2 regions of the Microlunatus capsulatus genome follow, and region 2 is predicted to be linked to the other one. Evidence: predicted binding sites of a transcription regulator. Region 2 holds the regulator's gene; the other holds the start of a gene.
The links. Region 2 encodes LexA, which represses DNA repair genes until DNA is damaged. Its sites were predicted from a motif close to TCGAACANNTGTTCGA; they were not measured.
Positions count from the first base shown of each region.

Region 1: JOF54_RS14225 (Rv2578c family radical SAM protein) is a predicted target of LexA. The motif match lies at 5,080-5,095, and genes of this name have one in related genera.

Region 1 covers NZ_JAGIOB010000001.1:3,074,582-3,081,942, forward strand. The annotation lists gene JOF54_RS14210 (glycosyltransferase family 2 protein) at 1-1,344, shown strand, start outside; gene JOF54_RS14215 (putative bifunctional diguanylate cyclase/phosphodiesterase) at 1,337-3,637, shown strand; gene JOF54_RS14220 (EAL domain-containing protein) at 3,662-4,861, opposite strand; gene JOF54_RS14225 (Rv2578c family radical SAM protein) at 5,104-6,156, shown strand; gene JOF54_RS14230 (hypothetical protein) at 6,322-6,528, opposite strand; gene JOF54_RS14235 (TetR/AcrR family transcriptional regulator) at 6,525-7,121, opposite strand; gene JOF54_RS14240 (SDR family oxidoreductase) at 7,237-7,361, shown strand, end outside.
Region 2 covers NZ_JAGIOB010000001.1:4,088,370-4,095,730, forward strand. The annotation lists gene hflX (GTPase HflX) at 1-1,449, shown strand, start outside; gene JOF54_RS19010 (ATP-dependent DNA helicase) at 1,685-3,646, shown strand; gene lexA (transcriptional repressor LexA) at 3,669-4,511, opposite strand; gene JOF54_RS21655 (hypothetical protein) at 4,779-5,159, shown strand; gene JOF54_RS19025 (DUF2752 domain-containing protein) at 5,224-5,643, shown strand; gene nrdR (transcriptional regulator NrdR) at 5,957-6,505, shown strand; gene JOF54_RS19035 (vitamin B12-dependent ribonucleotide reductase) at 6,812-7,361, shown strand, end outside.

The DNA.
Region 1 (7,361 bases), 1.0 Mb from region 2:
CTGGGCTGGTTCGACGACCCCGAGATCGCCCTCGTGCAGGCCCCGCAGGCCTACTACAACGTCGGCGCCTTCGACGACGACGGGGAGACCGGCGAGCAGGGCATGTTCTTCTACGTCCTCATGCCGGCCCGGAACAAGGACGGCGCCGGGCCCTTCTGGTGCGGGTCGACCTCGCTCATCCGCACCGACGCGCTGGCCGGGGTGGGCGGGGTCTCGACCGAGACCATCGTCGAGGACATGCACACCACCCTCAACCTGCTGCGGGCGGGCTGGAAGACGACCTACCACCACCAGGTGGTGGCCGTCGGGCTCGCGCCCAGCACGCCGGACCAGTACCTCCTCCAGCGCCGCCGCTGGGGGATGGGCTCGATGCAGGTGCTCGTCACCGAGCGGCTGTGGGCGGCCAAGCGCTGGCTGTCCTGGCGCAACTACTACGAGTACCTGGGCGGCACCCTGTACTGGCTGGAGGGCGTGGCCACCGCGGTCTCCTTCCTCATCCCGGCCGCCGTCCTGGTCAGCGGGGCCCGGACCTCGACGGCCTCGCCGCTGGCCTTCGCCGTCGCGTTCCTGCTGATGTTCAGCACCCGCCTCTGGGGTGCCAAGCGGCTGTTCCGGATGCACCTGCGCTGGCGGACGGCGTTCGCGCTCCGCATCCTCCGGGTGCCCGTCGGGCTGTCCTGCCTGTGGTGGCTGCTCACCCGGCGCGAGCTGACGTTCCAGGTGACGCCGAAGTCCGGCGCCAGCGGGCGGGCGCGCGGCAAGGTCCCCGGCGTCCTCTGGGCGCTGGTCGGGCTGACGGTCTTCGTCGTCGTCTACGGCCTGCTCGGCCTCACCGGCCGGGTCCCGTGGGAGGTCACGGCCGGCGGCACGATCGCCAGCGGCGTCTGGCTGGCCTTCGCGCTGGTGGTGCTGACCCTGGGCCTGCGCCGGATCCAGAGCTCCGCCTACGCCACGTCGCGGCGCAACGCCTACCGGGCTCCGGTCCGGGCGCCCGTGAACCTCAACGGGCAGCGCGGCGAGCTGGTCGACGTCTCCGTCGGCGGCGCGGCCGTCGAGCTGCCCCAGGGCGCGCTCGCCGAGACGGCCGGCCTGGTCACCCTGCACCTGCCGGGCGCGGCCGAGCTCCAGCTGGAGACGGTCCGGGTCCAGCACGCCGACGGCGTCGACCACGTCTCCCTCCGGGTGCCGGCGCACGACTGGGACACCTACCGGGCGCTCTCGCTGTGGCTGTTCCACACGCCCCCGGGCGTGGTCGACGGCCTGCCGCCGCAGGCGCCCGCGGTCGCCGCCACGCTCCCGACGGGTCGCTCCAAGCGCCCGGTCCTCGTCCGTCAGCATGGGTGAGGACGCACCCCACCCCCTCCGGGGTGGGCCGCGGCGGCCCTACGGCTGGCTGGTCCTCGTCGCCGTCGGCCTGGCCCTCATCGGCGTCCACCAGGTGCTGCCCGCCGGCCTGGCCCGCGAGGTCCTCTACGTGGCGACCGGGCTGGTCGGGGCGCTCGGGGTCCTCGTCGGCCTGCGGCTGCACCAGCCGGAGCGGCCGCGCGCCTGGCAGGCGCTGGCTGCCAGCCAGCTGACCTGGGTGCTCGCCGACCTCGTCGGCACGGTCCAGGGCGCCGTGGCCCCGACCGACGCCTTCCCGACGCCCGCCGACGCCGTCTACCTGGCCGGGTACCCGCTGCTGGGCCTCAGCCTGTTCCTGCTGACCCGCGGTCGGCGCCCCCGGCGCGACGTCGAGGGGGCCCTGGACAGCCTGACCGTCGCCGTCGGGCTCTACCTGCTGTGCTGGGTGCTGCTGGCCCGCCCGACGCTCGACGAGTCGGCCGACTCGTGGCTGGCGGCGGCGGTGGCGGCCGCCTACCCGCTGCTCGACATCACGATCATCGCCATGCTCGTCGCCCTCGTGATCACCCCGGGGACGCACACGGCCGCCCTGCGGATGCTCGTCAGCGCGGTCGGCCTGGTCATCATCGCCGACACCGCCGCCACCGCCCTGGGCCTGCTGTCCATCGGCAGCACCGGCCCCATCGACTTCATCTGGCTGTTCTCCTACGTGCTCGTCGGGGCGGCCGCGCTGCACCCCTCGATGCGGACGCTCTCGCAGACCGCACCCCCGGGCCGACCGGTCTTCAGCCGCCGCCGGCAGATCGCGACGGCCACGGCCGTGCTGGTCGCGCCGGGCACGCTCGCGGTCCAGCACGTGCTGGGGGTGCCCCTCGACATCTGGGCCGTCGTGGCCGCCTCGGTCGTCATGTTCCTGCTCGTGGTGGCCCGGATGAACGTGGCCATCCACCAGATCGTCACCGCCGACCGGCGCCGGGAGGAGGCGCAGGCCGAGCTCGCCCACCAGGCGGCGCACGACTCCCTCACCGGGCTGCCGAACCGTGCGCAGAGCCTGGAGCTGCTCACCGGCACGCTGAACCGGGCGCAGCGCAGCGGCGCGATGATCGGCCTGCTGTTCGTCGACCTCGACGGCTTCAAGGCGGTCAACGACACCTTCGGCCACGGGGCCGGCGACGACGTGCTGCGGACGGTGTCGCGGCGGATGCAGGCGGTGGTCCGCGGCGGCGACGTCGTCGGCCGGCTGGGCGGGGACGAGTTCGTCGTGCTGCTGGAGCCGGTCGTCGACGAGCGCTCCGCGGTCGCGGTGGGGGAGCGGCTGATCGCCGAGGTCTCGGCCCCCATCGTGCTGGCGAACGGCGAGGCCGTGAGCGTGGGCGCCAGCGTCGGCGTGGCGATCAGCCAGGACGCCCGCACCGACGCCGACGCGCTGCTGGTCGAGGCCGACACGGCCGCCTACCGGGCCAAGAACCGGGGACGCGGCCGCACCGAGGTGTTCGACGCCGGGCTCCGGCGCGAGCTGCAGGGCCGGGTCGACCTGGAGCGCGGGCTGCGGAACGCGCTGTGGCAGAACCAGCTGCAGCTGCGGTTCCAGCCGGTGGTGGACCTCGTCGCCCGCCGTCCGCTGGGCTGGGAGGCGATCCTGCACTGGGACCGCCCGGGCGTCGGCCTGGTGCCCGTCCCCGACTTCCGCCCGGTGGCCGAGACCACCGACCTCATCTTCGACCTCGACGCCTGGGCCCTGCTCCGGGTCGCCCAGCAGATCGCGGAGTGGGAGGCCGCCGGGTTCGGCGGGGTCCGGGTCAGCGTCCGCGTCTCCGTGCGGCACGTGGGCCGCCCGCGGATCCTCGAGGACGTCCGGGCCGCTCTGGACGCCTCCGGCACCCCGGCGCCGCAGCTGATGGTGCAGATCAGCGACACCGGCCTGGTCGACGACCCGGCCGTCCTGCACCACCTGTCCCGGCTGCGCGGCGGTGGCACCCCCGTCAGCCTCGACGACTTCGGCGCCGGCCACAGCTCGGTCCGGCGGCTGGCCACGCTGCCGCTGGACGCCGTCAAGCTGGACGGCACCCTGCTCGACCACAGCTCGCGCGCCGCCGAGGGGCTGCTCGAGCTGATGGTCCGCGGGGTGCGGAACTTCGGGCTGCTGACCGCGGTCAAGGGCGTGACCACCGAGCAGGACCTCGAGCTGCTGCGCCGGGTCGGCTGCGAGCTGGGGCAGGGGGAGCTGTTCGGCGGACTGGTCGATGGCACCGAGGTGCTGGGCCAGCTGGCCCAGCAGGCCGTCACGCGCTGAGCGGGGCGGCCGTGTCGGGGGTGCTCAGCCCAGGACGGGCAGCTCGCCGTCGTCGGTGACCAGCAGCGCCTCGATGCGGGCGGCCGGCAGCGGTCGGGACCACAGGTAGCCCTGGCCGAAGTCGCAGCCCAGCTCGCGGGAGATCGCCGCCTGCTCCCGGGTCTCGACGCCCTCCATGGTCACCTTCAGGCCCAGCTCCGCGGCCGCCGTGGCCATCGCCCGGACGACGGTGTTGTCGACGTGGCGGCCCAGCTGCGCGGCGAACGAGCGGTCGATCTTGATGCCGTCCAGCGGGTAGGCCACCAGCTCCTGCAGGGACGCCCAGCCGGTGCCGAAGTCGTCGAACCAGACCTGGAAGCCGTGGTCGCGGACCTCCTCGACGGTGTCGGCGGTCAGCCCGGGGCCGGTGGGCCGGACGGTCTCGGTCAGCTCCAGCGTCACCGCGGACGGGTCGAGCTCGGCGGTGGCGGCGGCCCGGCGGACGTGGTCGACCCAGTCGTCCTGGTCGAGGTGGCGCCCGGACAGGTTGACGCTGACCCGCAGCGAGGGGTGCCGGTGGCGCCAGCGGCTGAGGTCGAGGAAGGCCCGCCGCATCACCGCGCGGTCGAGGTCGACGATGAGGTTGGTCCGCTCGGCCAGCGGGATGAAGACGCCGGGGTCGTCCAGCGCGCCCGAGGGGTGCTCCCAGCGGGCCAGCGCCTCGAGCCCGACCAACCGGCCCGTCCGCAGCTCGACGATCGGCTGGTACCAGGGGACGATCTCGCCGTGCCCGATCGCGCGGACCAGGGCGGCGGCGCCGCGCTCGCTCGGTCCCTGCAGGTTGTTGGCCCGCCGGGTGAGGTCCAGCTGGTCGGCGGCGACGGCGGCGAAGTCGGTGAGCAGTTCCAGCTCGGCGGCGTCCACCTCGCGCGGCACGATGTCGGTGAGGTAGAGGACGCCGACGACGGCCTGGGCGGCGTCCAGCAGGGGCACCCCGACGAAGGCCCCGCTGGCACCGGCCGTCGCCGGGTCGGAGGAGGCGCCGAGGTCACCGACGACGACGGGGGCGGCGGTGGCCGCGACGACCTCGCTGAGCCGGGCGGCCGCCTGGCCGTCGGCGTCCGAGCGCGGCCGGGTGGAGGCCATCACGCCCTGCACGGGTCCGTCGACGAGGGCGAAGGTGGCGTCGCCGAAGCCCAGCACGCGGGCGGCCAGGGCGGCGAGGCGGTAGGCGGGGCCGGGCATCGGGCGCCGGGGCCGCGCGCCGGGGGAGGTGCCCTCAGGCATGTCGGCCGGGCCGCAGACGGGTGGCCCGAGCCGGGGTGCGGGAGCCGGGACGGCGGCCGCGCTGGGGGATGAGCACGGCTGATTATCGCACCCGGGGCGACGACCGTCCCGGGGCCGCGCCCGACGGCCCTGACGTGTGCTTCCGGGCGTCGCCGCCGCCGCTCTCGACCCGGTGGTCGAACACGTGTTCTAATACCGGCATGCGGTGGGAGGGTCAGCGGCTGGCGACGACGGCCGGCGCGGACGGCCCGGCGGGCGCGCTCCCGGGCCTGGGCCGGATCGCCGACCTGGTGCGCACGGTGCAGACCCCCGAGTTCGCCGGCATCACCTTCCACGAGGTGCTGGCCCGCTCGGCGCTCAACGAGGTGCCGAGCACCAGCGCCGCCCCGTTCCGCTGGACGGTCAACCCCTACCGGGGCTGCAGCCACGCCTGCGTCTACTGCTTCGCCCGGGGCACCCACACCTACCTCGACCTGGACAGCGGGGCCGACTTCGACTCCCAGATCGTCGTCAAGACCAACGTCGCCGAGGTGCTGCAGCGCGAGCTGCGGCGGCCGTCGTGGCGCCGCGAGCCGGTCGCGCTCGGGACGAACACCGACCCCTACCAGCGGGCGGAGGGCCGCTACCGGCTGATGCCGGGCATCATCGCCGCGCTGGCGGGCTCGGGGACGCCGGTCTCCGTGCTCACCAAGGGCACGCTGGCCCGGCGCGACCTGCCGCTGCTGGCCGACGCGGCGACGCAGGTGCCGGTCAACCTCGGCGTCTCCATCGCGCTGGTCGACGAGCACCTGCACACGGTGCTGGAGCCCGGCGCCCCCAGCATCCGGGCCCGGCTGGACCTGGTCCGGGCCATCGCCGACGCCGGGCTGCCCTGCCAGGTCCTGGTGGCGCCGGTGCTGCCGATGATCACCGACTCCGACGACGACCTGGACGCCGTGCTCGCCGACGTCGCCGCGGCCGGAGCGACCAGCGCCACCGTCCTCGCCCTGCACCTGCGGCCCGGCAGCCGCGAGTGGTTCCTGCAGCACCTCGGCGAGCACCGGCCCGACCTCGTCGACGCCTACGCCGAGCTCTACCGCGGTGGCTCCTACGTCCTGCGCTCCTACGCCGAGGACCTCGCCCGTCGCGCCGGCCGCGCCATCCGCCGGCACGGCCTCGACCGGCCGGCCTGGCTGCGCGCCGTCCCCCGCGCAGCCCGGGCGGCGGCCGCGGTGCCGACCCCGGCCGTGGAGGAGGCGCCGACGCTCTTCTGACGCCCTACCCCACCGCGTCACGCACTGCTCCCTGAGCCCGTCGAAGTGGCCGCACCGCTCGCTGAGCCCGTCGAAGGGCCCCTGAGCCCGTCGAAGGGGCCGCACCGCTCCCTGAGCCTGTCGAAGGGGTCTCGCCCACCCGCGCCCTGAGCCTGTCGCAGGGCCTCAGCCCTCGCCCGCGCTGCTCCTCCGCCCGGCGAGGAAGGCGCGCAGGCCCGGCGCGTCGGAGGTGAGCCGGTCGACCTCCTCGCCGCCGTCGCACCGGCACAGGGCGACGGTGACCCGGGCGCCGTCGTCGTCCACCACCTGCCAGTGCGCGCCGAAGGCCTCCCAGCGCTGCAGCCGGGCGACGGGGTCGAGGTCCTCGCTCACCGGTCGGCGGCGACCGGGTCCGGCGCCGCGGCGGGTGCCGCCAGCCGCCGCAGCTGGTCGAGGGCCGTGCGGATGCAGGTGGTGAGGTCCCCGGGCGGCTCGTCGCCGAGCCACCGCGCGAAGCCGACCTTGAAGGCGGTGACACCCACCTCCGCGGCCAGGGCGGCGTCGGGCTCGGGCACCCCGCGGGTCCGCAGTGCTTCGGCCGAGGCGGCCGTGAGCGTCGCCAGCTTGAGCAGCTCGCGCTCCACCAGGCTCGCGTTGCCGGCGATGGCCGCCGCGCGCAGCAGCGAGTACGGACGGTGCTCGTCGAGGGGCGCGGCGCCCGCGACCATGCCGGTCACGACCGCCTCGACCGGGTCGGCGGACGCCGGGGCCGCGACGATCGCGTCGACCGCCCGGCGCTCCAGCTCGCCCGAGCCGTCGAAGAGGACCTCGCGCTTGTCGGCGAAGTGCCGGAAGAAGGTGCGCTCGGTGACCCCGGCGCGGTCGGCGATGTCGGCCACCGTCGTCTGCTCGAAGCCGTGCTCGCCGTAGAGCTCGAGCGCCGCGAGCCGCAGCCGTCCGCGCGCGTCCGGCTCCCAGCGACCCATGCCGTCATCCTACTGATGGCAGCCGCTGACATCGCGTGCTAGCGTCGATGGCAGTCACTGACATCAAGCCGCTGACATCAGATCGCCGGGCAGGGCCCGGCGGGGAGGAGCACCCATGAAGGTCTTCGTCACCGGAGCGTCGGGCTGGATCGGCTCGGCCGTCGTGCCCGAGCTGCTCGCGGCCGGCCACCAGGTCGTCGGCCTGGCCCGCTCGGACGCGTCGGCCGCCGCGGTCGAGCG
Region 2 (7,361 bases):
GACCCCCGCGACCACCCCGAGTTCGCCCGGCCCGCCCGGCCCGCCCCCGGTCCCGACGACTCCTACGACGGCGACCAGCAGGACCTCGCCGACCGGCAGTCGCTGCGCCGCGTCGCCGGCATGTCGACCGAGCTCACCGACATCACCGAGGTCGAGTACCGCCAGCTCCTGCTGGAGCGCGTGGTGCTCGTCAGCGTCTGGACCACCGGGACCGCCGCCGACGCCGAGAACTCCCTCGCCGAGCTCAAGCTGCTCGCCGAGACGGCCGGCTCGCAGATCCTCGAGGGCCTGGTCCAGCGGCGCAGCCGCCCCGACCCCGCCACCTACATCGGCAGCGGCAAGGTCGAGGAGCTGCGCGAGGTCGTCGTCACCACCGGCGCCGACACCGTCATCTGCGACGGCGAGCTGTCGCCGGCCCAGCTGCGCAACCTCGAGGACAAGGTCAAGGTCAAGGTCATCGACCGGACCGCCCTGATCCTCGACATCTTCGCCCAGCACGCGCAGAGCGCGGAGGGCAAGGCGCAGGTCGAGATGGCCCAGCTCAACTACCTCAAGCAGCGCCTGCGCGGCTGGGGTGGCAACCTCTCCCGGCAGGCCGGTGGGCGGGCCGCCGGCGGCGCGGGCATCGGCGGCCGCGGCCCCGGTGAGACCAAGATCGAGACCGACCGTCGCCGGATCAGCAGCCGGATCGCCAAGCTGCGCCGCGAGCTGCGCGACCTGGACAGCACCCGGCAGACCGAGCGGGCCGAGCGCCGTCGGCACGAGGTGCCCTCGGTGGCCATCGTCGGCTACACCAACGCCGGGAAGTCGAGCATGCTGAACCGGCTGACCGACGCCGGCGTGCTGGTCGAGGACGCGCTGTTCGCCACCCTCGACCCGACGACCCGGCGCGCGACCACCCCGGACGGCCGGGTCTACACCCTCACCGACACCGTCGGCTTCGTCCGGCACCTGCCGCACGACCTCGTCGAGGCCTTCCGCTCCACGCTGGAGGAGTCGGTGCAGGCCGACCTGCTGCTGCACGTCGTCGACGCCTCCGACCCCGACCCCGAGGGCCAGATCCGCGCGGTGCGCGAGGTGCTGGCCGACATCGGCGCCGGCAAGGTCGCCGAGCAGATCGTGCTCAACAAGGCCGACCAGGCCGACCCGGCCGTGCTGACGACGCTGCGGACCAGCTACCCGGGGGCCGTCATCGCCTCGGCGCGCACCGGTCGCGGCCTGGACGAGGTGCGCGCGGCGCTCGAGTCGCGGCTGCCGCGCCCCGAGGTCGCGGTGCGGGTGCTGCTGCCCTACGAGCGCGGCGACCTGCTCAACCGGATCCACCAGGCCGGCCAGATCGTCAGCCTCGAGCACACCGAGGAGGGCACCGTCGTCGACGCGCGCGTCCTGCGCTCCCTCGCCGGCGAGCTGGAGCCCTACCTGCTGGCCGCCAGCGGTCCTGCGTCCTGAGGCCCGTCCCGCGGGCCCGGTCCGGTGCCCGCGGGCGCCGTCCACAGGGCCCGCGGGTTCGGTGTCCCCAGGGCCTGCGCGGAGGAGGGGCGCTGTCGGTGGAGGCCGTTAGAGTTCTGCGGTGACTCCCGCTCCGACCACGACCCGCCCCTGGGCGACCCGGGCCGGGCACCGGGACGTCCTCGTCGCCGCCGTCGAGAAGATCGGGGGCGCCGAGCGCCCCGGGCAGGTGGCCATGGCCGACGCCGTCGACGACGCCCTGGCCACCGGCCGCCACCTGCTGATCCAGGCCGGCACGGGCACCGGGAAGTCCCTCGGCTACCTCGCGCCGACGCTGGTCCGGCTGGCGGGCTCGCGCGAGCGGATCGTCATCGCGACCGCCACCCTGGCCCTGCAGTCCCAGCTGGCCGACAACGACATCCCCGCGGCCCTGGACGCCGTCCAGAAGGTCACCGGCAAGCGGCCGAAGCACGCGGTGCTCAAGGGCCGCACCAACTACGCCTGCCTGCTCCGGGTGCGCGACGGCAGCGAGACCGACCAGACCACGCTGATCAGCGCCGCCGACCTGGCCAGCACGATCACGCCGAAGGCGACGCCGGAGTCGGCGCTGGGCGCCGAGGTGCTCGCCCTGCGGGAGTGGGCCGAGGAGGAGGCGGGCTCGGGCGGCCTGGCCGACCGGGACGGCGCGCCCAGCCACACCGACCGCGGCTGGCAGCAGGTGTCGATCCCCGTCCGCGAGTGCCTCGGGGTGCAGCGCTGCCCGTTCGGCGACGAGTGCTTCGTCGAGAAGTCCCGGGAGGCGGCCCGGGGCGCCGACCTCGTGGTCACCAACCACGCGCTGCTGGCCATCAACGCCATGCACGGCGGGACCGCCCTGCCCGAGCACTCCGCCGTCATCATCGACGAGGCCCACGAGCTGGTGGCCAGGGTGACCGGTGCCGCGTCGGCCGAGCTGACCCCCGCCCAGATCGAGCGGGTGGCCCGGCGGGCGATGGTGCACCTCGACGACGACGTCGCCCTGGACCTGCTGGAGTCGGCCGAGGCCCTCCGCGGGGCGCTCGAGGGCGCGCCGCTGGAGCGGGTCGAGGACGCCGCCTCCGGCTTCGTCGAGGGCTGCGGCGTCGTCCGCGACGCCGCGCGCACCGCCGTCAGCAAGCTGAGCGGCGGGGACGACAAGTCCGACGGCGAGCGCCGGCAGGCCGCGGCAGCGGTCAAGGAGGTCTTCGACGTCGCCGAGCGGATGGCCGCCCTGCACGCGACCGACGTCGTCTGGGTGAGCGACTCCGAGCGGATGGGCCGCGCCGCCCGGGTGGCCCCGCTCAGCGTCGCGGGGCTGATGCGCAGCGCCGTCTTCGGGGAGGCGACCACCGTCCTCACCTCCGCCACCCTCAAGCTCGGGGGCGAGTTCACCCAGATGGCGGGCAGCGTCGGGCTGCGGCCCTCCGAGCGCGACGACAGCGCCGACGAGCCCGCGAGCTCGGTCGCCGACACCGACGGCGCGACGGCCGACGACGACGCCCCGGTGCGCTGGCGCGGGCTCGACGTGGGGTCGCCGTTCGACTACGGGCGCCAGGGCATCCTCTACCTCACCCGCTCGATGCCGGCCCCGGGCCGCGACGGGATGCCGGCCGAGGTGCTGACCGAGATCGCCGAGCTGGTCTGGGCGGCGGGCGGGCGCACCCTGGGCCTGTTCTCGTCCCGGCGCGCCGCCGAGGCCGCCGCGGTGCACGTGCGCAAGCAGCTGCCCAAGCAGACGGTGCTGTGCCAGGGCGACGCCCAGCTCTCCGAGCTCACCCGCCGGTTCGTGGCCGAGGAGCAGACGAGCCTGTTCGGCACGCTCTCGCTGTGGCAGGGGATCGACGTGCCCGGGCCGACGTGCTCCCTCGTGATCATCGACCGGGTACCGTTCCCGCGCCCCGACGAGCCGCTGACGCTGGCGCGCCAGCGGGCGGTCGCCGAGGCCGGGGGCAACGGGTTCATGAGCGTCGCGGCGACGCACGCCGCGCTGCTGCTGGCCCAGGGCGCCGGCCGGCTGATCCGCCGGACCGACGACAAGGGCGTCGTGGCCGTGCTCGACCCGCGGCTGGCGACCGCCCGCTACGGCAGCTTCCTGCGCGCCTCCATGCCGCCGATGTGGCAGACGAGCGACCGGGAGACGGTGGTGCAGGCGCTGCGGAGGCTGTCCGGCCAGGCCTGAGGGCCGGCCGGACGCCCGCGCGTCAGACCTTGCGGAGGACGGCGACGACCTTGCCCAGGATCGAGGCGTGGTTGCCGTCGATCGGGTCGTAGGCCGGGTTGTGCGGCATCAGCCAGACCTGGCCGTCGCGCCGCTTGAACGTCTTGACGGTCGCCTCGTCGTTGAGCAGCGCGGCGACGATGTCCCCGTTCTCCGCCGTCGGCTGCTGCCGCACGACCACCCAGTCGCGGTCGCAGATGGCGGCCTCGATCATCGAGTCGCCGCGCACCTCGAGCAGGAACATCGTGCCCTGGCCCACGAGCTGGTGCGGCAGGGCGAACACGTCCTCGATCCGCTCCTCGGCCAGGATCGGCCCGCCGGCCGCGATCCGGCCCAGGACCGGGACGTGCACGGGGGCGGGGTAGGCGTCGCCGCGGCCGGTGTCGTCGGTCTCCACCTCGGCCAGCACGGGGGGCCGGGGCGTGTCGGCCACCGCCGGCGCGACCGGGCGGGCGTCGCCCTCGCCCGGCAGCAGCACCTCGAGCGCCCGCGGCCGGTTCGGGTCGCGGCGCAGGAAGCCCTTCTGCTCCAGGGTCTTCAGCTGGTGGGCGACGCTCGAGGAGCTGGCCAGGCCCACGGCCTCGCCCATCTCCCGGATGCTCGGCGGGTAGCCGCGGCTGTCCACCGCCTCCTTGATGACCTCGAGGACGCGGCGCTGGCGCGGGGTCAGGCCGTGCGCGTCGGCCGGGCCGTCGGGCAGCGAGCGGACCGTCCCGCTGGTCCCCAGCTGGGCCTCGACCTCGGCCGCGCTGGGCCGTCCGCGCTTGCGCGTCCGGGGGGCGGGTGCGGGCCCGGTCGGGGAGGTGGGGTCGTCACGGTCTGCCATGCGGCTGAATCTAGGGAAGCCCCCGGGTGAAATCAAACACCTGTTCGAGCGTGTCGCGCCCGCGTCCTGCAGGCGGGCGCCGGGCTCGGCGCCGAGAACTGTCAGTGGTCCCTGGTGGGGTGAGGACATGAGCACCTCCGGAGCGGCGACCCTCGACCTCGGGTCGAACACGCTTTCGAATGTGCTTGGCAGCCGCCGCCCCGTGCGGTACAAATCAAACACACGTTCTATCGAACGTCTGTTCGACATCTCCTGAGGAGCTCGACCATGGACGTCACCACCCTCGAGGCACCGCTCGGCACCACCGCGACCGGCTCCCGCAGCACGGCCCGGACCGCCGCGCCCACCCGGGCACCGGGCCGGCCCCGCCGTCGCACGGGCCGGGGGACCGGTCCGCAGGCCCGGCCCGACCGTCCGCTCGCCGGCGGCACCCGGGTGCCGCGGCCGCAGTCCTGCGCCGTCGTGGCGCCTGCGGTCTCCGTGGCCGCCGCCCCTGGCTGGCGGCTCACCGAGCGGGGGATCGCCCTGGTGCTGGTAACCGGCCTGTTGGTCGTCACCGCCGCCCTCACCGTGGTCGGCCTGACCGCCCTGCGCGTCACCGGCGAGCGCTACGCCGACGTCGGCCAGACGGTCCTCGTCCAGCCCTGAGCTCCCCACCGCCCGCCCGGTCGATGACGACCCGTCCGGCCCCGGCGGCGGGCAGAATGGCCCCGTGAGCACCCCGTCGTCGGCCCCGACCTTCCGCGCCACCCGCGGACTGGGCTACCTCGCCGGCACGGCGGTCTTCGGCGTCGGCGTCAGCGGCGTCTACGCGGCGACCGGCCTGGGGCTCCCGTGCCCCTTCCTGATGGCGACCGGCTGGGAGTGCCCCCTCTGCGGCGGAACCCGGCTCGGCAGCGCCCTGCTGCACGGCGACCTCGTCGCCGCCTTCCTCTACAACCCGGTCGTCCTGGTGGGCCTGGTGGTCGTCTCCGTGCTGGGGGTGCTGTGGACGCTGGAGGCCCTGGGCGGCCCGGCCGTCCGGCTGCCCGCACGGGTGGCCACCCGCGTCGCTCGGGTCCACCCGACCCGGTGGCTCGTCCTCGGTCTCGTGGCCGCGGCCGCCTTCGTGGTGCTGCGCAACCTGCTCTGACCTGGGCGGGCGCCGTCACCGGTTCCTCCCCGGCCCCACCCCACCCCTCCCGTCGTCGGCGGCGGCTCCCGCACGCCCTCCGGACGTGCGCGGCAGCGCCCCGGACCGCTCGTGGACAGGGCGCCACGCCCGGGGGACTGGCTCTTGCAGTCGACGACGAGCGGACGTACGCTCTCTACATCTAGTAGTTACACCGGTGTTCTTCCTCCACAGGTAGTGGTTGGTCGTCCACATCGATCCACAGCACGGTCCACACGCTCTGCACAGGGTTGTCCCCAGGACAGCCCGCGGAGGCCCCCGGGAGGAGTCGCACGTGTTCTGCCCCTACTGCCGTCACCACGACTCCAAGGTCCTGGACTCGCGCACCGCCGAGGACGGCTCGAGCATCCGCCGTCGTCGCCAGTGCCCGTCCTGCGAGCGCCGCTTCACCACCGTCGAGCAGATGCAGCTCGTGGTGGTCAAGCGCAGCGGCGTCGTCGAGCCGTTCGCCCGGGAGAAGGTGATCGGCGGCGTCCGGAAGGCCTGCAAGGGCCGTCCCGTCACCGAGGACCAGCTCGCCCGGCTCGGCCAGGTGGTCGAGGACGCCCTGCGCGCCTGCGGTTCGCCGGAGGTGCCGGCCGACGAGGTCGGCGTCGCCATCCTCGGCCCGCTCCGCGACCTCGACCAGGTGGCCTACCTGCGCTTCGCCAGCGTCTACCGGCAGTTCCGCTCCGTCGACGACTTCGAGGCCGAGATCGCCCTGCTCCGGGTGGAGCAGGACCCGACCGGCATCGAGCCCCTCATCCCCGACCCGGTCGCGAAGCAGAAGGTCAGCTCCTTCACCCCGCACCGGCTGACCCCCGGCCGCAAGGCCCCGCCGTAGGGCTCGCGCCCCGCCCCCGACCCCGGGGCAGGGTTCGCGCCGCCGGGGAAGGCCGCGTGAGCCCAGCCCCGGTTCCACGCCCGCCGGACCCGGTCCGCCCGGCACCACCTGATCCGCACGACCTGAACCACTCGACCAGCACGACGCTCCACCGGCACGACGCTCCACCGGCACGACGCTCCACCGGCACAACGCTCCACCGGCACCGCCTCGCGCGGCTGCCGCGGTCCCTCGGGACCACGTACTCGGGGGAACCCACCGTCAGCACCGCCCGGCGAGACGCCGGGCAGCAGAGGAAGGCACCACATGACCGACATCGCTCGTCCGGCGAACGGACGCCCGGACGCGAAGCGGCCGAGCCGCGGCAAGAACGCCGGCCTGACCATCGACCGCGTCTTCACCACCGAGGGCGTCCACCCGTACGACGACGTCGTCTGGGAGCGCCGTGACGTCGTCCAGACCAACTGGAAGACCGGCGAGACCGTCTTCGAGCAGAAGGCCGTGGAGTTCCCCGACTTCTGGAGCGTCAACGCCTCCACGATCGTCACCACCAAGTACTTCCGCGGCGCCCTCGGCTCCCCGCAGCGCGAGCAGGGCCTGCGCCAGCTCATCGACCGCGTGGTGCACACCTACCGCCGGGCCGGCGAGGAGAACGGCTACTTCGCCACGCCCGCCGACGCCGAGGTGTTCGAGCACGAGATCACCTGGATGCTGCTGCACCAGCACTTCTCGTTCAACTCGCCCGTCTGGTTCAACGTCGGCACCCAGTCGCCGCAGCAGGTCAGCGCCTGCTTCATCCTCAGCGTCGACGACTCGATGGACTCGATCCTCAACTGGTACCGCGAGGAGGGCTTCA